3 regions of the Paenibacillus sp. FSL W8-0426 genome follow, and region 3 is predicted to be linked to each of the others. Evidence: riboswitches for the same ligand, from Rfam matches in the RefSeq annotation. Region 3 holds a riboswitch; each other region holds the start of a gene.
The links. Region 3 has a riboswitch for cyclic di-AMP ahead of MKY59_RS09770 (C40 family peptidase). Riboswitches for the same ligand answer to the same signal wherever they lie in the genome.
Positions count from the first base shown of each region.

Region 1 (7,129 bases), 650 kb from region 3:
TTTCCTGAACATCCGGATTCCCGCCTGGCTGCGCAGGCTGGTTACACGGCTTATTGCCATCATCCCGGCCGTCATCGTTACCGCCATTGCCGGCGAACACGGTACCGAGGAACTGCTCATTCTGAGCCAGGTCATTTTGTCTTTGCAGCTGCCGTTTGCCGTCATCCCGCTGGTCATGTTTACGAGCGATAAAAAAAGCATGGGCGAGTTTGCCAACAAACCATGGCTGAAAATAGCATCCTGGTTTATTGCTGGTATCATCGTCGTCCTGAACGTGTACCTCATTATCCAGACTTTCGCACTCCTCTAAAAAAATAAGGCTGATCGTCGCAAGCACCGGAGTGCCTGCACGATCAGCCTTTTCTTCGATGAAACGGAGGATGAACACAGCATTATAATGTAACTATTAATGAAACCTAATCCTCGCCAGGCAAAAACAGCGGCAGCAGCTGCTCCAGCGATTCAACCGTCCAGTCCGGCTGCTCGTCCGCCGAGCGTTCAGGCTGAAACCTTCCGTAACCTTGCAATATGCGTACAGTGCGCATGCCCAGTTTGCTTGCCGGAACGATGTCGTTATCGATTCGGTCCCCAATCATAACAGCCTCATCAGGCTCGCATTCCGCCTGCTTCAACGCTACCGCGTATAATCCGGGATCCGGTTTGGATACGCCCTCTTCTGCCGAGCATGCCAGGACGTCCACGTATTTGCGCAAGCCATACCTTTCAAGCCGCTCTTCCGTGCCCAGGCTTTGATTGGCAATGATGCCGATCCGATAACGGCCGGATAACGCATGCAGCACACGCTCCGCAGCAGCAAAAGGATGCTCAAGCTCCTTCCGGAACTTCAGTTTTTCCTGAATCCGTGCCCGGTGCTCCTCATGATCGATCAAGGTACGAATAGCTACCCGCATCGGCCACTGCTCGTACTTGCTGTAACATTCGACAAAGATCTCGCGCACCTTTTCGATGTTCACATGATACCCGAGCATTCGGGCTTCCCGCACAAACTGGCCGATGATGTCGTCCACCGGCTCCCACTCATCCACCAACGTATCCCCAACATCAAAAAACAACCATTTGATACCACCAATATCCGGCACGTTACTCCTCCTTGCTCACCTTGAACGCATCCTCCCAATCATCAACGCGAGCCTCATCCGGCGAATCTTTTACCATTCAAAAGGTCGCTGTTTTCAGGCCCGTCTTCCAACATTAAAAAAAGAAGACCCGTATCCAGAAAGAGTCTTCTTGGTTTTTCACACATATAATTAAGCTAATTATAACAGCCGCCTAACATCGGATCAATCACCAACAGCCCGCCCTTATCTGTTGAGCAGAAATCCGACCTCTCCATTCATCGAATACACGATCCGATCGGCACCCATACCGCGATAAATGCCTTTGGGATGGCTCTGTTCCGTAATGACGCACAACGTCTTGGATGTCCACGATCTGCAGATTTGCAGATAGCGGCAGGTGAGATTAAGGCTGTTCTCAAAAATAAAAACATTGCCCACATTTCCCTGCGGCAGAAACCACTTTTGCGCCGATGCCGTATTCATGCGAATGACGTTCTCTACGCCGATCCGCCGCAATTTGCGTTCTTCGCCCGCACTGTTCGTCAGCACGGCAAAAGGTACCTTTTTGTACATCAACAGCTTCACAAATTTGCGCCCTGCTTCATTCGGGGCCGTGACCAAAACCATCTCGTTATCCATTATTCGTTCCTCCCTCTGACGTGAAAAGACAACAAAAAAGAAGCGTGGGGGACCAAGGCCGCCCGAACGCTTCTTCAATCCATGACAAATAACATTCGCCACGAATAACGTACGGCTTGTTGCCTCTCCCTTTAACGCTTACGAGGTTAGCTGACGGATTCGGGCGCGAGAGTCGCCCTATTTCCGGCATAGCCGGAAAATTCACCCCATAGATGCATCGCATCCGATTGGTTCCCCCGTTTTCCATTCCGACCGGAACGGAAACTCAGCGATTAAAAACATCGTTCATGTTATCGATATGAATCATACACCCCTGACAAGTCGGTGTAAAGTCGGTGCAGCTCTCCGAAAAGGCGGATTTATGGCACTTTGCTTTAATGAGATCGCTTACATATGTACTAATCTCCACCTTTCTCGTTTAAACTATCTAATTCTCGCTCTGGTAGAAATTCCACATGATAACGGAAAGGAAGAAACAAGACACTGGCATCCCAAATGATTCCAATTATAATTTTGCATTAATTAATTGCATCAAATATAATAGAGATATAAAAAGATCACCGCATCGATACTACTCATTTGGAGGCGAATATTATGTCCATCTACGATTACAAAGTGAACACGCTTCGTGGCCAGGAAGTCGAAATGTCCCAATACCGCAACAAGGTCCTGCTGATCGTCAACACTGCGAGCAAATGCGGCCTAACCCCGCAATACGAAGGCTTGCAAAAGCTGTATGACAAGTTCCAGAACAGCGATTTCGAAGTATTGGGGTTTCCAAGCAACCAGTTCGCTCAGGAAAAGGGCTCTTCCGACGACATCGCCGAATTTTGCCAGATGAACTATGGCGTCAGCTTCCCGATGTTCGAGAAGATCGACGTGAACGGCAGCAGCGCCCACCCTCTTTTTCAGCATTTGACCAAGGAAGCGCCAGGCCTGCTAGGTTCGAAGGCCATCAAATGGAATTTCACTAAATTTCTGGTCGACCGGGACGGCCGCGTGCTCAAACGTTATGCTCCCCAAACGACGCCTGATCAGATTGAAGCCGATATTGCGGAGCTGCTGCATCAATAACAACATTTCAACAGAGATGGATTGATGTCACGATGCATTCATTTTTCATAAGGTCATCCCCTTGAAGAACCGTGTTGCAGCCCGGAAAGGCTTTTCGAAAAATCGGTGATGCAGCACGGCTTTTTTATGCCTTTTTGCAGAAAACAAAAAAAGAAGCATTCCGATGATCGGAATGCTTCTTTTGTTCTACTTCATTATAATGCGGTCGAGAGGACTCGAACCTCCACGGGCGTACGCCCACTACCCCCTCAAGATAGCGTGTCTGCCATTCCACCACGACCGCATGTCGTATTAGCGGCAACAAAAATGATTATACAGGGTTTCAAAGGAAAAGTAAAGCTATTTTTAACATTAAATTTTGGTGCCGAATGTATCGTCATTTTCCAACATCATATTGCATAAGATGGTATCTGATTTGAACATTTCGCCATCATTTTATTTTCGGTTCTGAAGCAATTCCGAACAATTACATAACATAACATTAACACGAAAAGGATAATAAAATAACATATTTTATTTCACCAATCAAAAATACAGCTTACCATTGACAAAACGCAGACATTTGTGTAAATATATATATCATATAATTCGGATTTTTACCGATATAAGTGATTTGGAACCTACAACAAAGTCATATTATATGACACAAAATGAACATAGGAGGCGAAAATGGTGAACCGAGGAAATAAGCTGCTCGATTATGTCAAACTGCTTGATTCCTCTATCCAGGTCGGAGGCTTCACCCATTTCTTCGGCATGGATACGCACATCCAGGATGGGAACATTCGCAATGCTGCTGATCTCGAATCGTTCATGCGTTGTCAGATGCATCCCAGCATCACCCGCCTTGAAGGGATGGCCATCAAAGGCATCTATAGTGCCGCCGACCAAAACGACACCTGGCGGCTGGCACTAATCGACAAACTCGTACATGTACAGCGCACCCCTGCCAACCAACGAGAGCAAGCGAGCTCCATGGGCAAAAGGCTGATCAAACTCGCACACGCCCTCCATCCATGGATTGATTTTTCTCCGCTTGAAGACACTTTAGCCAAATACGAATCCGTCGGCTGCCTCTCGACAGTCCACGCATGGGTCAATCACCACCTCGGCATTCCCGTCGAGGACGCTGTACAAGGTTATCTCCACTCAGCCATGAGCGCGTGCATAACCGAAGCCGCCAGAACTCTTGCCCTGGACGGCGATGCAAGCCAACAACTGTCTGCACGCCTGGCCGCAGACCTTGACCAGGAATGGGCACTGGTCAGCGCTTCCTCTACCGATGGACTTTCCCCTTCCGTCCCGACGTCCATCAAATCGCTTTTCCCCAGCTTCCACATGCTTGGAGCAGGCCTCCACGCTTTCAGGGCATAAACTCGCCTTCTTTTCTCCTCCAACTTCATCCACATGCCAAAAAAAGCACGCCGTCCCCAGCCGGCGTGCTTTTACCTTTCTTGCATAAAGACTAAAAAATACGCAAGTTCGTCATAAAACACTAAAAATAGAACTTTTTTACGTCTTTTTTAATTGTTACATGACGCAAATACGTATATAATTATCCATACAGCTCGCATTTACATCCATTCTACAACACAACAAGCCTGCTGAAAACTATGTTGAACTGAAGGTGAACCCTTTTGAACAAAAAGAAACCGGTGACGCCGTTTGGTTGGGCAATTAAACGAAGGCTGACCGAACTGCAAATGGATCAGAAAACATTTTGCGAAATACACGGTATCCCGCCATACCGCCTGTCCAATCTCATTCACGGAACGCGAAAAGCAACCCGATTCCGCCATCAGGTCGCAGACATTTTGCAAATTCCGGACGAGCTGCGCTGACCTTTTCGACCTTTTTCTCCAATCAATGCCATTATCCTATATTACAAGGAGGATCTTATCCCATGAGTTTTACCGTCACCGAACTGGAAAGATTGTCTTTCCAGTCCATGCGCCATCAGCTTGTCATCGTGGACCAACATTGGAACATCCGAAGCTGCAACGAAGCGTGGCTTCAAGACCTCGGACAACGCCGAAACGGACCCAAGCCGCATTCATCCACCAACCGGATGCATCCCGAGAAGCTCCCGCACTACCTTCAATGGTTAAGGTCTTCGGTCCCTCAGGAAGAATCGATACGCATAACGGCCATCATTCGGCATTTGCAGCACATTCGCCAACCTGCGGAAAGCAGCATCGCTTACGAGATCCCCGTACATCGGGACGCAAAGAAGAGGTGGTTTCGCATGGAACTCACCCCTCTCATTCAGACATCTGTTTCACGCTGCCTCGATCTCTCCCTGATCGCACACACAGACATCACTGAACATAAACAGACGGAATTGCAATTGAAGCAAGCCTTGGCGGAAGTACGTACACTGCGGGGGATGTTGCCCATCTGTGCCGTTTGCAAGCAAATCAAGGATGATCAGGACCATTGGAACTCCATTGAGAGTTATTTGGAGAAGCACACCCACGCCGAATTCACCCACGACATTTGCCCCGACTGCATCCGGCGGCTATATCCGGAGTACATGAACAGACTCAACAGACTCTCCTGACACCCGGGATTCCCCAACCCTCAGCCTATACCGACAGATGGTGCTCGAATTGGGACATATCCAGCTCGTTCGGAGAACCCTGCAGCGCAATCATGCCTTTGTCCATGACGTAAATATAATCCGCGGCGCCTCGGACAAAGTCGATGCTCTGTTCGACCAACAACACGGATATGTCACCTTTCTCCCTGATCCCCAGTATAGCCTGGCGGATATCTTCCACAATGGAAGGCTGAATGCCTTCGGTCGGTTCATCCAACAGCAGCAAGCCCGGCCTGGATGCCAACGCTCTGGCGAATGCCAATTGCTGCTGCTGGCCTCCACTCAGGTCGCCGCCCTGGCGGCCATACATCGTTTCCAGCACAGGAAACATGGCCAGTACATCTTCCGGGAACTCCTTCCTTCTGCCAGGGGCCGATTCAAGCCCCAGCAGCAGATTCTCCCTAACGGTCAATTGCGGAAAAATGTCGCGCCCCTGAGGCACATAGCCGATGCCAGCCTTCGCCCTTTTCGCAGAATCCAAAGAGGTCACGTCCCTCCCTTGCCAAAGGATATTGCCCTTCCGCGTTTTGAGCAAGCCCATCAACGTTTTCATCAGCGTGGTTTTGCCCACCCCGTTCCGCCCCATGAGACACACGACCTGTCCGGGTCGAACCTCAAGATTCACCCCTCGCAATACATTCGACTCGCCATAGCCGGATTCAATGCGTTGCAGAGACAGCATGCTCATCCCTCCTTTTGCCCAGGTAGACTTCAGCCACGATCGGGTCTGCCTGCACCTCTTCCATCGTGCCTTCCTTGAGCAGCTTGCCTTCATGCATGACCGTCACCTTCGCCGCATAATTCCGCACAAACTCCATGTCATGCTCGACCACGACCACTGAACGCTCGCGTGCAATCCCCCTCAGAAGTTGACCCGTTTTATCCGTTTCTTCATCCGTCATGCCGGCAACAGGCTCATCCAACAACAACACCCGAGGCTCCTGCAGCAATAACATGCCAATTTCCAGCCATTGCTTTTCTCCGTGGGACAGCGCTCCGGCACGGGCATGGACACGATCCTGCAGCCCTACCTGCAAGATGACTCGTTCCATCGCCGGTTTCATCTTCCCATGGCGCCGAATCCCCAAAGCCTGTAACGGTGAACGACGCACTTCAGCCGCCAGCGCCAGATTTTCCTGAACCGTCAACCCCGCGAAAACGGACGGTGCTTGGAATTTGCGTCCGACGCCTTTGCGGACGATCTGATGTTCTTTCAACCGCGTCAATTCCGTACCGTCATGCATGGTGACACCTCCGGAAACCGGCTTGGTTTTGCCGCAGATGACATCAAGCATCGTCGTTTTGCCCGCCCCGTTCGGTCCGATCAAGAAATGCAAATCCTGCTCATGCAGCTTCAAATTCATGCCGTTAACCGCCACGAAACCTCCAAACGCAACGGTGACATCTTTGGCTTCCAGCACGGCTGCCGGTTCAATAGACTTCCGGCTTTTCCTGACTGACAGGGACATGAGCAACCTCTCCTCTCCGCTTCATCATTCGGGCCAGGCGGCGATATACGCCCACCAACCCATTCGGCATGAACAGAACAACAGTGACGAATAATCCACCGAGAACAAATAACCAACCTTCCGGATAAGCCTCGCTGATCCCGGTTTTGGCCGCATTCAGCACCACTGCCCCGATAACGGCTCCGATCAGCGTCCCCCGTCCGCCAAGAGCTACCCATAGCACCATTTCAATGGAAGGAACAATGCCCATCATGGAAGGCGAGATAATG
Region 1 is NZ_CP150203.1:1,464,181-1,471,309, reverse strand. It holds gene MKY59_RS06645 (Nramp family divalent metal transporter) at 1-310, shown strand, start outside; gene MKY59_RS06640 (HAD family hydrolase) at 417-1,100, opposite strand; gene MKY59_RS06635 (hypothetical protein) at 1,323-1,718, opposite strand; cyclic di-AMP (ydaO/yuaA leader) riboswitch at 1,839-1,999, opposite strand; gene MKY59_RS06630 (glutathione peroxidase) at 2,313-2,792, shown strand; tRNA gene MKY59_RS06625 (tRNA-Leu) at 2,993-3,075, opposite strand; gene MKY59_RS06620 (urease accessory UreF family protein) at 3,465-4,166, shown strand; gene MKY59_RS06615 (XRE family transcriptional regulator) at 4,430-4,633, shown strand; gene MKY59_RS06610 (hypothetical protein) at 4,696-5,352, shown strand; gene urtE (urea ABC transporter ATP-binding subunit UrtE) at 5,378-6,073, opposite strand; gene urtD (urea ABC transporter ATP-binding protein UrtD) at 6,051-6,860, opposite strand; gene urtC (urea ABC transporter permease subunit UrtC) at 6,823-7,129, opposite strand, start outside.
Region 1: another riboswitch for cyclic di-AMP. It lies ahead of MKY59_RS06635 (hypothetical protein); the one in region 3 lies ahead of MKY59_RS09770 (C40 family peptidase).

Region 2 (7,129 bases), 1.9 Mb from region 3:
AGCCCACCGCCACCCGCTTAAAATGTCTGCGCAGATTTTGTTTAACGACGGGCTTTCCCGGCGTTTTTATGCCGGAAGCGATCTTTTTCTGATGCCGTCGCGTTTTGAACCTTGCGGAATTAGCCAATTGCTGGCGCTGCGTTATGGCAGCGTGCCGATCGTACGCGAAACGGGCGGTCTGAACGACACCGTGCAGGCATACAATGAACACAGTGGAGAGGGGAACGGGTTTTCGTTCACCCATTTCAACGCCCATGATATGCTGCATACGATCCGTCGGGCAGAGGCGTTTTATCGGGATAAAGCAAGCTGGAAGAAAATAGTGAAAAACGCGATGGGCGGAGATTACAGTTGGGATTCTTCTGCAGAACAATATATGGATATCTACCGTCGAATTTCGCTGGGATGAATTCTGGTTTCCAAGACGCTTTATAAAGCAACCTATAATGGCCACAGTATAACTATACTGTGGCTTTTTTTATAGGAAATACTTCATAGAAGGGGAGCTGGGATTAACTGGCTGATCGTGCGTGCCTTGCCGTATACATAAAAAAGTGCTTGTCCAGTCACGGATAAGTGACCAGACAGACACGTCGAAGCCGATAACATGGTATTACCGAGTCGATTGTTCAAACTCCTTACGAATGGATTGAAGCAGCTGCGGGTTGGTCAGCACGTCGCCGGCCGTTAAGGCAATTGCCTTTGCCCCCAGAATCATGCCATCCAAAGCCCGTTCCTGCAAGGCCAGATCACGGAACTCGATGGAATGAAGCGTGTGTACCTCGTCCACAACGCGAATATAGGGGTGAATCGCGGGACAACGCAACGATACATTTCCGATGTCCATGGAGCCGTGGTCATTGCCAGTAACGATTTCGTGGGCAGGAATGCCGAGCTTCAGCAAATTGTCGCTGAATGCGCCGGACAACGTCTCGTTGGTGACCATTTCATCATAAGAAGTTTCGTAATTTGAAGTCACCAGTTTGCACCCGGTTTGCAGGGCGGCTCCTTCCGCGATCTGAATGACCCGCTGCGTAAGCACGTTCAGCTCTTTGCGTGTCGACGCGCGGACATAGAACTGGGCGGAAGCATAATCGGGAATGATATTGGCCGCTTGTCCGCCGCTGTTAATGATGCCGTGAATCCGAACGCTGCTTTTGACTTGTTGCCGGAATGCATTGATGCCGTTAAAGGTTTGAATGACCGCATCCAGCGCATTAATGCCTTCATGAGGCGTAGCTGCGGCATGCGAAGCTTTGCCGTGAAACTCAAACTGAACGGCATCGATGGCCAGCGAGCTTCCCGACTTTTCGTAAGCGTAAAACGGATGGGCCATAAGAGCCACATCGCAATCATCGAACAGGCCGGCTTCCGCCATCGGAACTTTGGCTCCCCGCGTTTCCTCCGCAGGTGTGCCGAAAACTTTAAGCGTTCCTCCCACTTCATCTAATATGGACTTGAGCCCAACGGCAGCACCCAAGCTCATCATGCAGATCAAGTGATGGCCGCATGCGTGACCAATCTCAGGCAAAGCATCATATTCGCACAGCAGGGCAATGGTCGGACCGGATTTGGCAGCCGAGTACGTGCCGATAAATGCCGTCTCCAGACCGAGAACGGGAGCTTCAACGGCAAAGCCGTGATATGTTAGCTCCTCCTTCAAACGTGCGGATGCGAGATATTCCTCATTTCCTAATTCCGGATTGGCCCCGATATATGATGAAATGTCCTTGAAACGGGAAGCATATTGATCAATAACCGCTAAAATTTGTGTTTGGATGGGTGTCATGGTGGTGTACTCCTTCTGCAAAAATAAAAACGATTTCTTGATTATAGCATGCTTCTCCATTTTTTTCAGGGCGTTGTCATGCGTTGTAAATATGAAAATGCATTGCATATTCATACATTGTCCTTTATAATGACTCAGGCATCCTATGAGAAATAAGCATGTGAATAAAGTAAGGGGAGAACAGGTTTGAAATTAATAAGTCGTTACACCATGATGCTTATGGCCTTTGTGGTCATGCTGACAATGGCTGTTCCAACGGCCATGGCCGCGGGCACGACGGGCATTTCAGAGGGCAAAAAGCTGGTGCTCGGCACAAGTGCCGATTTCGCGCCGTACGAATTTCATAAAGTGATTGACGGCAAGGACCAAATTGTCGGTTTCGATATCGCGATCGCCAAAGCGATTGCAGCCGACATGGGTGCAGAACTTGTCATAGAGGATATGGGCTTTGACGGACTTCTGCCCGCGTTGCAGAGCGGTCGCGTCGACATGGTCATCTCGGGCATGACCCCGACCGATGAACGCAGAAGAAGCATCGACTTCTCGGAAACCTACTACAAATCGAAGCAAGTCATCGTCGTACGCGCTGAGGACAAGGACAAGTTCCCGACGATGGCCGAGCTGGAGAACCAGAAGATCGGCGTGCAGAAAGGCTCTATTCAAGAAGAGATCGGTCAGAAGATTGCCGGTGCTAAGCTGACTGCATTGGACAAGATTTCCGATATTGTGCTGCAATTGGAGACCAATCGTATCGACGCAGCCATTCTGGAGGACACCGTTGCCGTCGGATACCTGGATGACAACATCGTGCTTGCGCCTGCAGTGCCGGACGAAGAAGAAGCAGAGGCCGCCATCGGTATCCGCAAAGGAAACACAGAACTTCTGAATGCCGTAAACGCAACGCTTGCCCGACTGAAAAGCGAAAACAAAATCCCTCAGATGGTTACCGAAGCGAGCCAAATGATGGCGGGAAAAGAAACCAAAACACCGAATATTCTGGAAGTGTTCTGGCAATACAAAAGCTTTTATGCAACAGGTGTGGGCTATACCTTGCTGTTGTCTGCGCTTGGCGTCATTTTCGGTGTCATCATCGGTCTGATCATCTGTTGGTTCCGTCTCCATGACGCAGCCATCCTGCGCTGGATCGGTACGGCATACGTCGAATTGATCCGTGGAACCCCGATGCTGGTCCAGTTGATGATCATTTATTACGGCCTGGCTTTGACCTTAAGCATTAACTTCTCGCCGCTTCAGGCAGGGATTATTACGTTGTCCATCAACAGCGGTGCTTACTTGGCGGAAATCTTCCGCGCAGGTATTCAAGGCGTGGACCGCGGACAGATGGAAGCGGCTCGGTCTTTGGGGATGGGCAAAGCTGCAGCGATGCGCTTTATTGTCCTGCCGCAGGCCTTCAAAGCGGTCCTTCCGGCGATCGGTAACGAGTTTGTTACCATTATCAAGGAATCGTCCATCATTTCGGTGATCGGTATGGTCGATATCATGTATCAGGCCAGCGTGGTCAAAAACATTACGTATCAGGGCTTGAATCCATTCCTGATCGCCGCAGCCATTTACTTCGTGCTGACATTCATTTTGTCCAAGCTGTTGGGACGACTGGAAAGGAAGTTGAGTGCAAGTGATCGACGTTAAACAACTGCATAAATCTTACGGAAAAAACGAAGTGCTGAAAGGCATCGACGTAACGATCGGAAAAGGAGAAGTCGTGGTGGTCATCGGACCTTCGGGCTCGGGGAAAAGTACGTTTTTGCGCTGCTTGAACCTGCTGGAGCAACCGACTTCAGGCGAAATCAATTTTGAAGGGGTATCCATCACCGACCCTAAACACAACATTAACGCAACCCGTGAAAAAATGGGCATGGTCTTCCAGCATTTTAATCTGTTTCCGCACAAAACGGTGCTGCAGAACGTGACAATCGCCCCGATCAAGGTGAAGAAACAATCCGTCCAGGAAGCAACCAAGATTGCGGAGGATTTGCTGAGAACGGTGGGCCTTTACGACAAAAAGAATGCTTATCCAAGCCAATTGTCAGGCGGACAGAAGCAGCGTATCGCCATTGCCCGGGCGCTCGCCATGCAGCCGCACGTTATGCTGTTCGATGAGCCGACCTCCGCGCTTGATCCGGAAATGGTCGGCGAGGTGCTGGATGTCATGAAACGACTTGCCGAAGGCGGCATGACCATGGTCATCGTAACCCATGAGATGGGCTTTGCCCGCGAAGTTGGGGATCGCATTTTGTTCATGGACGGCGGAGTGATCGTAGAAGACGGAACGCCTTCAGAAGTGTTCGGTGCACCCAAACATGCACGTACCCGCGATTTTTTGGCAAAGGTTCTTTAGCCGATCATTGGAGTATCAAGATAAACCATGCCTGCTGTTTAAGGAGGCATGGTTTTTTGCTTGGATTGGTGCGCTATGGATTGAAAAAGTAACTTTTCTGTTACCATCTAAGCGGGAACGAGCGACCATTCGAAACCCCGGATTCCCATGAAACAAGGGACATACGCTGAATTACAAGGGGAAGCGATTGCAGATTGGTAACAATTACTAGGCACCATGGTTACAATATTGTGATATATTAGTCGTGCCGAAACTTTCTTAACGGAAGGTGCGGGGGAAGTAATGATGCAGTAGAGGGGCAGTCGCATCCTTGCAGCTGCTTGGGGTGAATTAGGGCGTACATAAGCAATACGTGTAAATCTATACCTATAGGGTGGTCTCCTCCATCCGAATCCGACAACTAACTTCGCAGGCATAATAAGGGAGGTAGACTTAATTCGATGAAACGCATCGTCAAAACCGCAACAGCCATGTTAGCAGCAGCCGTATTGATCCAGGCTGTCCCGGCTCACGCAGATTCCGTCCATGTGGCCAAAGAAGGAGATACCTTTTATACGCTTTCCAAGAAATACAACATTGCCCTCGACACGTTGATGAAGGCCAATACGGGCATCTCCGCGTACAATATCTATGACGGGGTGAAAATCAACATTCCGGGCAAAACAAGCACCGCATCCGCTGCAGCTTCAGCATCGAAAGTTCAGGCCAATGCAGTAACTGCTGCCAGTCTGGACGTAAACAATGAAGACAAAGTCGTAGAGGCGTGGGGCAAAACGTTTGATTACAGCAAGACATTGAACGTTGTCGCTACAGGGTATTCGGCGGACCCTTCCGAGAACGGGAAGTGGGGATCTGTTGATTATTTCGGCAACGACCTTGAGCTCGGTACCATCGCGGTAGATCCTAAGATCATCCCGCTCGGAACCAAAGTGTTGGTGACTGGACACAGCCATCCGGGATTGCCTAAACAGGCTTTTGTGGCTACGGCGCGTGATACGGGTTCTGCCATCAAAGGAAACCGCATTGATATTTTCATCCCCGGAAGCAAACAATCCGTGAGTTCATTCGGGTTTCAGGATGTGAAACTCTTTATTTTGAAATAAATCGACGAAGGTGTTCGTTCAATCACGAAGCGTGAGTGAAGCGAACACCTTTTTGCATCCGGTCATTTTACGGTTTTTCTGTTTTTGGGCATTTGCAGCATTTCATCTAAAGTGACCAATTTGTATCCTCTTTTTTGCAGCTCCGTGATCACCTCCGGCAATGCCTCTACCGTCCCGCTGAGATTGGTCCCGACGCCGCCACCGGCATGTTGAAGAATAATGGAGCCGGGTTTGACGGCAGATAATATGTTTTCTTTGACCTTTTCTTTGGGGATGCCCTTCCAATCCAATGAATCCACGTTCCAGTTTACGATGCTGTAGTGGTTCCTTGCTGCCCATTTGAGCTGCTCTTCATTAATATCCCCGTACGGAGGACGAATCATTTTTGGAGTATATCCTGTCAGTCTCTGTATGATTTCCCCGGTTCGCAAAATCTGTTTGCGGAATGCGCTCATGGACAATTTGCTGAATTGGGGGTGATTGTAACTGTGATTGCCGACGACATGCCCTTCTTTCACGATGCGTTTGACCAGGTCAGGATGTTTCTCAGCACGGTTGCCTACGATGAAAAAAGTAGCCCGTACATGATGTTCTTTTAAAACATCCAACACTTGAGGCGTGAATCGAGGATCAGGCACATCGTCAAAAGTTAAAGCGACCCGTTTGGTCGACGGACCGTTGGTCTTGAAAGTATCTGCATATTTTCGCCGAAGCTGTCCCAGAGTCAGCTGTTCTTCCTCCGACGAATGGATGGTTTCCTTGGACTCCCCTGAAGGCACCGAATGATCCCCCATTGCCGCGGCAGGTCGTAAGGGAGAGAAACTAACGCAAAGCAGCATGCAGACGATCCCAATGGCCACGTTGAGGCGAACACGCATGACAGCAGCCTCCTTTCAAGAATGCGTTCTTTTTTGGTATTCCCGGGATCGCAATGGTTTATGCGGGATGTGAAGTGTTTCATTGTCTTTGCGACGAATGAGGCTCATAATTCCAGCAAATACATAAAACATGAAGGTTGGGTGGACGCAGATGAATGAGTTCGATTTGAAAACGATGAAGCTTCAAGCAATTCAAACCGGGGATGACCGCGTATTATTGGTGACAGGAGGAAAAGCGCATATCGGTGCAGTCGCCACATATTATCCGGATGGGGAACGCATTAACGGTTCGGTCATGCACATTCCGGGGCATAAGGAACAGGAACTGTGCGAGCGTCTTGCCCGTAAAGCGGCGCAGCATCTCAGAACGACCGTAACCGTCATTATGGGCATTCATTACAATGGCATTACGCGCATGCAAATCGACGAAATTGTGCAGACTGCGGAAAGGCTGCTTGATGAACATTTAAACCCGTCCGAACATACGAATGGTTTGGTGAACGATGCCGTTCATTCCTAAAACGGCGGTTCACAAATTTTTGATTGAAAATTGAAACGGACAGACGATTGCGACGTATGTATAATTATATACAGGGTTGTATTATCGACTAGGAGGAAAATTAAATGTCCATTTTCAAACGATTGCGTGATTTAACGATGTCAAACATTAACGCTATTATCGACAAGGCGGAAGATCCAATCAAAATGACGGACCAATATATCCGGGACATGCAAGAGGATCTGGAGGATGCGGAGAAAGCCGTTGCAGCCCAGATCGCCATCGAGAAAAAATTCAAACAGCTTTATGAAGAACAGGAAGCGCTCGTAAAAAAACGCGAGGAACAAGCTCATACCGCAGCACGCGCCCAGAACGTAGACCTGGCCCGGCGGGCGCTTGAAGAGAAAAAAGCCGCTGAAGAAAAAATGGCCGAATACAAAGTCAGCTACGACCAGAACAAGGCGGCAGCCGACAATCTGCGCGGCAAACTGGATGAGATGC
Region 2 is NZ_CP150203.1:4,027,549-4,034,677, reverse strand. It holds gene glgA (glycogen synthase GlgA) at 1-409, shown strand, start outside; gene MKY59_RS17955 (M20 family metallopeptidase) at 614-1,789, opposite strand; gene MKY59_RS17950 (ABC transporter substrate-binding protein/permease) at 1,976-3,439, shown strand; gene MKY59_RS17945 (amino acid ABC transporter ATP-binding protein) at 3,426-4,148, shown strand; cyclic di-AMP (ydaO/yuaA leader) riboswitch at 4,384-4,579, shown strand; gene MKY59_RS17940 (3D domain-containing protein) at 4,589-5,251, shown strand; gene MKY59_RS17935 (polysaccharide deacetylase family protein) at 5,314-6,129, opposite strand; gene MKY59_RS17930 (hypothetical protein) at 6,281-6,649, shown strand; gene MKY59_RS17925 (PspA/IM30 family protein) at 6,754-7,129, shown strand, end outside.
Region 2: another riboswitch for cyclic di-AMP. It lies ahead of MKY59_RS17940 (3D domain-containing protein); the one in region 3 lies ahead of MKY59_RS09770 (C40 family peptidase).

Region 3 (7,129 bases):
ATTTTTATCGAACAACAAACTCCAAATTGAAGTTACAGGAAGTCAAAGGTTACATTCCCATGAATGAAGAGATCGGACTGTACGAAAAATAAAGACCGTTATTCGGATAAGAATAACCATTCAAAAAGGTGGTGAAATGGCATGCAATGGACGCGACTCCTAAATAATCGGGGAATCCTAATGTCGTTATTGGCTGTAGGAGTTGGATTGGCTACCTATGGGGTTACACGGCGGCTAAGATAAAACAGCATTGACTGGCGTCCAATGATGTCGCCTGTTCGAAAAATGTTCTAAGTACAGCAGCAATAAACACCAAACAACCACCGGTATAAAAGTATACCGGTGGTCTCATGATCAATGCATGAACGCTGCAAAGATCCCTACAAAATCTGCGGGTACCTTGAACGAATTCATCAAAGAGTTTGTTTATCAACACGGTCACCAATAATGAAAGAGGGCATTTGAAACGCCTTCTCTTTTCACCTATTGCTTTTCTGGGCCTTCTTTGTTACGAGATTAAGCAAATAAGCTTTTAAGTCGACCATTCGCAAGTGTTCCGGCTTTTGGTCTGTTCCGCTGATGATCAAGGGAACAAGCGATTCCATTTTGCGAATGGAACCATGACCGCCTCCGCCCTTATGCGCAGGTGAACTGCCGCCCGTCAATTCATATCCCGGTTTTGCCGTGACAACCAAAAATTCGCCTTGGTGTGAACGGAGCGCGCTTGACAAACGTTTCAGAACATCGGGATATTGATCGTAATTCAATGAATGTGTGGCCGTGTTTATGCTTAAATCCAGCACCTCTTGATCCTGTTCGACCGTCCATGATTGGTTGTATGGATCAGTTAGATTGCCGCCTGCTTTAAATTTGATCTGTTTGCCTGTTGCCCCCTGAATGGCGTATATCCATTCCTGGTCTTTCCAGGAAACGAAATCGATGCGCGGATCGCTCTTCAATACATTTGCCGTGTCTCTCAGGGATCGATCCGCTTTCAATGAATATACATAGGCCATCGTTTCATTGACGGCGAGCACGATATCCGTATCTTCCGATACGGCTTCACCCGGACGCAAAATGGTGGCGTCTCCGAGCAAAGAAGGCAGATCAATGACCGGATTTTGCTTGGCAGGCAAAATCTGTGTCATTCCGCTGTCGCCTGCAATGACAAATACGGCCTCTTTCAAGGCTTTCTCCGGAGAACCGAATGTTTCCAATACAGATTGAAGCTGCTGATCCAACTTTTTGACTCCATGAAGTCCAGTGGGACCTTTTTTATGTAACTCCCGGTCCAAGTCCGGCAAATAAACAAACAAAAAATCCGGCAATGTATTGGAGTGAATCAAATATTTTACGGCTTCAATAGCGAAGTCATTATGGATGCCCAACCGATTCGTTACACCGTCCGGCAAGTTTTTTATCCCCTGAAACGGATTAGACAACGAACCCAGGGACAACAGGTCCGGCCCTTTCACATGAATCTCTTTCGGTAAAGAAGCAGGACCTTGAATCCAATCGGGTATCGACAACTTATGATCGGACGCCCCCCTGTAAATCAGGCCGTTGATCGAACCAGACTTAAACCCTTGCCGGGCTAAGTCCTCATAGATCGTAGGCAAATTCTTGCTCAAATGACTCCCGTTCAAATGGATCAGCGCATCAGCAAGTACCCGATTCACTCCGAGCCTGAGCACTTCCATCGGTCCGGTTCCATAGTTGATCATTCTCTTGGTTTCCGCTGAGTACCACGTCAGACCCGGCACACGGTGAATGTCCGGATACGCACCGGTAAGCAATGAGCTGTCGATCGTGACGGACATCGTGGGAAAGGAACTGACCAGGTTTTTATAATATTGTCCGTGTTCGATCAGAAATTTTAATGTCGGAAGCTCCTGCTTGCCGATTCCTTGGTCAATCGCCTGAACCATCAAAGAGTCTACCATCAGGAAAATGACTTTCTTCGCATTTTCTCCACTGGCGGAATTTATTCGCATCAAATCCTGTTCTTTGGGCTTCGAGTTCTGGCATCCGATCAGCATGATCGATATAAGGATCACAGGCCACATTCGAATCCCTTTTTTCTTCATAACGGTTCACCCCTTTATGTACATTGTGTCTTGAAATCTAGGGGGTATCCGAGGTTATTTTTTCCATTATGAACATAACCAAGATGACAATTACATCCGTTCCGTGAAAAGTATGGCTGGATTCAGGACAAATACAGCGTCTCGTGGCAAATCTCTCCCGCCGCACTGGACGAAATGATGGCCAATGGCACGCCGGTACAGCGTGACCGCGTTACACAGGCGTTCCTAAAGATGAAAAAAGCTCCTGAATCTCCAAATAAGGAAATTCAAGAGCTTTCTTATGGTTGTATTGATGCGGTCGAGAGGACTCGAACCTCCACGGGGGGTTAGCCCACACGGACCTGAACCGTGCGCGTCTGCCAATTCCGCCACGACCGCATATGTGGTATATCTCCGGAAATATCACGGCGACAAGGAAGAATATATCATAGAAACCGAAACTCTGTCAACACATTAACAGCCATGATGAACAGCAAAATGACGCAAAAGGAAATGGATGCTGTAGTCAGGCGACAAACTATTTATTTGTCCATTCCATTAGCTGTTGAAACGGTGGTTACTTTTTTGTAACCGAAAAACGACAGCCTTTTCGCAATTTGAGCATAAAAAATGAGAATTCCGTTAACATGGCGGTGCAGATAACCGTTTCAGAACGATTTGACAATTTCGTATTTATGCAATATCATTTCAAATGGTTACAAAATATTCATTATTCATGTGCCGAGTTTCATTAGTGAAAACGGGGGAACCATACCGGGTGAATTATTCCGATACATAGGAAATATAGGGAACCTTCTACCGAACCCTTAGCTAACTCCGTAGGCATCGAAGGGAGAACATAACATTTTGAAAAAGCTTATCCTGTCCTTATTCGGCGCAGCCGTTTTATTTACTTCCGGTGCAACAGCAACCGAAGCAAGCAGCATCAATACCGTAGTCAACAGCATGACTGGCATTCCGTACAAGTGGGGCGGCACAACAATGGCCGGCTTCGATTGTTCCGGATTTATGAGATACCTGTTTAACAAATACAGCATCGAGCTGCCGCGTACCTCGCAGGCACAAGCCAAGGCTGGCACCGCTGTTTCCAAAGCCAACCTTCGCACAGGCGACCTTGTATTTTTCAATACCACTGGAAAAGGCATCTCTCATACAGGCGTGTATATCGGTGGAGGCAACTTCGCCCATGCTTCAAGCAGCAAAGGCGTCAGCATCACCAAATTGTCCAATCCTTATTTCAGCGACCGCTACGTCACTGCACGCCGTGTAACCGGCGAATTCATGTATAACAAAATGCTTGGAAAAATTTAAACGATACCGCACTTGTTCATCCAGATCACTTGAGAAACATTGTACTCTAACCAAGAATGCCAAAAAACCAGACAGGGCTCGAGCCTTGTCTGGTTTTTTGGTGCAAATATGGGCTTATCGGATTAATGCAGTGCCTTCTGAACCCTAAGAGCCCCTTGAGACAGGGCGTGTCCGCCTCCAACGGCTCCGGCGACAGCAACGGCCTCCAGTATTTCCTGATCGGAAGCTCCCTTGGCACGGGCCTCCTGCACGTGGTAGAGCGTGCACACTTCATTATTCGCAAACAATCCGATGCCCAGCGCGATTAATTGTTTCGTTTTGGCGTCGATGGCGCCTGGCTGAAAACACTCGCCCGTAAATTCGTGATAGGACTTGACCACGCCGGGAAGCAAACCTTCCAATTCGCCAATCTGATCCTTGTACGCATGGACTTTATCGTTCATCAGTGTCATGTTGCAATCATCCCCTCACAGATAGGTTCCAGTCACTCACCGACCTTATCCTGTCTCCCGGAGCAGACAACTATGCCCAAACGTCCATGGTAAATCCAGTTAACCTCAGGAATAATCCTGATGCAGACAGCTACTCCTTCAGCGGGCTTCGACGGGGTTCGCTGAAACGTTGGAAGCTGTAATGGCGATCCAGCTTGACCACTCGCCGATTTTGACGACGAATGAGAACCTGCTCATCGTCCCACGCAACGACAATGCCTTTCACGTCGTTGGATTCCAACTCGTCGCGCACCACCCTCACTTTTTCTCCCGACAAGCGGAGCGCATTCAATTCTTCATCGCTAATCATGATTCATGGCCTCGACTTTCTATAAAATGATGGTCTGTATCTGTGCTAAACGGCAACGTGCTACAAAAAGAGACCTAAATGAAATTCATTTAGGTCTCGCGTGACTGCTGCCGTGTCATTCCTAAGTGGTTCCCTACTGAAAATTATCGCTGAGCGTGCTCTTTGCTGTCGTTCTTCTCAAACCAGAAATCAAGCACCTTGGCGGACATCACGCGTGATTCCAGGTACTCCACTTGATGCGGCGTAAATTGTTCTTTCCAAGAGAAGGACAACTCTTCGCACAAGCCCACGATCGTCAGCAGCTCTGACCAGGCAACGTAGCGTTTGTACCAGAAAAACTGCGGATGTTCAATCATATAGGGATAAAGGTCATCAAATTCCGTATGTTTACAATCCAGGGCACGTTCAAAATGAACTTTTGATTCAGCCAGCTTATCCATAAAAAACTGTTCTGTTGCCGGTTGGTTTCCCATGGTGTTGCCTCCTCTCCCTAACATAACCCCATTATAAAACAAATGCACGGTCATGCAAAGGTATAGTTAAGAAAAAATGAGTCTTTCCTTCGAATGGTCAACATTCCGAATCGTCAAACTGCACGGTACCGTTCTCCAGGGAACGGATCCGAACCAACGCTTCCACCGGAACGCCCAACTCGCGAATGGTGCGTGCGCCGGCCTGAAAGCATTTTTCCACCACGACTCCGAATCCGACCAGCTCAGCCCCCGAACGCTCTATAATTTTGATGATGCCGCGCGCGGCATCCCCATTGGCAATGATGTCGTCAATGAACAGGATTCGATCATTTTCCCGGATGAACTCGCGGGATACCATTATATCGGTTACGATTCCTTTGGTAAAGGAAGGTACGCGCTCACAGTAGGCGTCTGGGTCAGCCAAAAGCGTTTTTTTGCGCCTTGCGAATACGAGCGGCACGCCAAGTTCGTGCGCTGTGGCAAAAGCGACCGGAATGCCCGACGATTCAACCGTAATGATCCGGGTTACCCCGCTTTCGCGGAAACGTGCTGCAAATTCGCGTCCCATTTCCATCGTCAATTCCGTATCGATCTGATGGTTGAGCAGGGCGTCCAGCTTCAGAACCTGGTCCGAAATAACCACGCCTTCTTCCAAAATCCGTTGTTTCAATACTTCCATGTTTTGACCTCCCAGCCTATCCTATGAGGTAAAAGTATCATACATCCTGCCCATAGTTCAAGCGAAATCGCCCCAGTCTTCATGACGAAGGAAAAAGTTGTCGACTCTACGCGCTTGTCATGACTTTTTCGGGTCAAGCATACCTTGTACCATGGCACCCGCATGTCCAAACTAATTTGGTGCCTGAGAGGGGAAACGCATGAAACAGGCTTTCCGGGTACTGCAGATCGCATTCACATACATCGGAACGGTTGTCGGCGCCGGCTTCGCGACAGGACAGGAAATATTGCAGTTTTTCACCCAGTATGGCAAATGGGCCACCATCACCATCGGTTTATCCACCATACTGTTTGTCTGGCTGGGCACCAAAATGATGCTGATTGCCCACGATACCGAATCCCGCTCCTATGAGGATCTCAACAAGCATTTGTTCGGGCAGCAGGCAGGCAAATGGATTACCTGGGTTACCCTCCTGGTCCTCATTGGCGTCAACAGCGTGATGCTTGCTGGCGCAGGCTCGGTATTCGTGGAGCATCTGGGGATGCATTACCAAACCGGACTACTCATTACGCTGGTCGGTACATACCTTTTGCTTGGACGAGGCATACAAGCGATTCTGCAGATGAACAGCATCGTGGTGCCCATGATGCTTCTGTTGTCGTTGCTCATGATTGTCAGCACCATTCATCATCCAGCCGCCACGCGGTTCATTACGCTGACGACGGATGCTAATCCGGTTAGGGTCTGGCTATCCCCCTTGCTGTATTCGTCATTTAACCTTGCCCTGGCTCAGGCGGTGCTCGTGCCGTTAGGCAGTCAGATCCGTGATCGTAACGTACTGAAGTGGGGCGGCATTGTAGGGGGCGTTGGCGTCGGTTTCATGCTGATGGCAGCACATTTTGCGATGTCGGCCTATATGCCTGGAATTACTCAATTCGAGATTCCGATGGGCAGCATTGCCTTTCAATTGGGATGGGTTGTGCAATCCATCTACGTGTCTCTGATTTTTATGGAAATCTTCAGCACGTTCGTTGCCGATATCTATGGCATGACGCTCCAGCTTAAACAGCATGTCCAGGTTCCGCCCAAACTGCTTATCCTGACGATCATGTTGCTGTGTTACCTGCTCAGCCAATTGGGGTTCAGTTCATTGCTTTCCGTTCTGTACCCGATCTTCGGCTGCCTCGCCCTGGTCTGGGCAACCAAATTGATCATGAACCATTGGGGAAGCTTTCGCAAACCCGGCAAGAATCAATAAAAGCAAAGGAGCGAAATAAACGGGCAGCAGACCCGGCATTTCGCTCCTTTGCTCATTGGCGGTTTCCGTCGGCGGATCGCCTCCGCTTTCGATTCAATCTTCTATGCCGGAAGTCCGGCGATCCAATTGCAAATATAGCTTTTTCAGCTTATTGACGGATTGGCCCAAGGAGTACTCTGCCTTTGCCTTGGCACAGGCTGACCGGGCAAGCTCATACCGATAAGCAGGATCAAGCATGACTTTCTCCAATGCCTCGGCAAGCGCAAGCGGGTCTTCGGCAGGCACAAGCAGGCCATTGCTCCCATCCTCAATCTGCTCGGGAATCCCGCCCACGTCGGTGCCCACAAGCGCAAGACAGCTGAGCGCCGCTTCGGCGAACACGGATCCGAACGCCTCTGCCCGCGATGGGAGTACGAAAATATCGAAAAACGGCATGAATTCCTCCGGATGCAGCGTGTACCCGTAAAATATGGTCTCATTGTAAATGCCAAGCCGCTGTGCCAGTTCTTCCAGATCGGGC
Region 3 is NZ_CP150203.1:2,110,476-2,117,604, reverse strand. It holds gene MKY59_RS09780 (alkaline phosphatase family protein) at 480-2,087, opposite strand; tRNA gene MKY59_RS09775 (tRNA-Leu) at 2,381-2,465, opposite strand; cyclic di-AMP (ydaO/yuaA leader) riboswitch at 2,796-2,927, shown strand; gene MKY59_RS09770 (C40 family peptidase) at 2,934-3,398, shown strand; gene MKY59_RS09765 (carboxymuconolactone decarboxylase family protein) at 3,521-3,850, opposite strand; gene MKY59_RS09760 (hypothetical protein) at 3,981-4,199, opposite strand; gene MKY59_RS09755 (hypothetical protein) at 4,343-4,672, opposite strand; gene MKY59_RS09750 (xanthine phosphoribosyltransferase) at 4,770-5,351, opposite strand; gene MKY59_RS09745 (hypothetical protein) at 5,551-6,609, shown strand; gene MKY59_RS09740 (glycosyltransferase family 4 protein) at 6,703-7,129, opposite strand, start outside.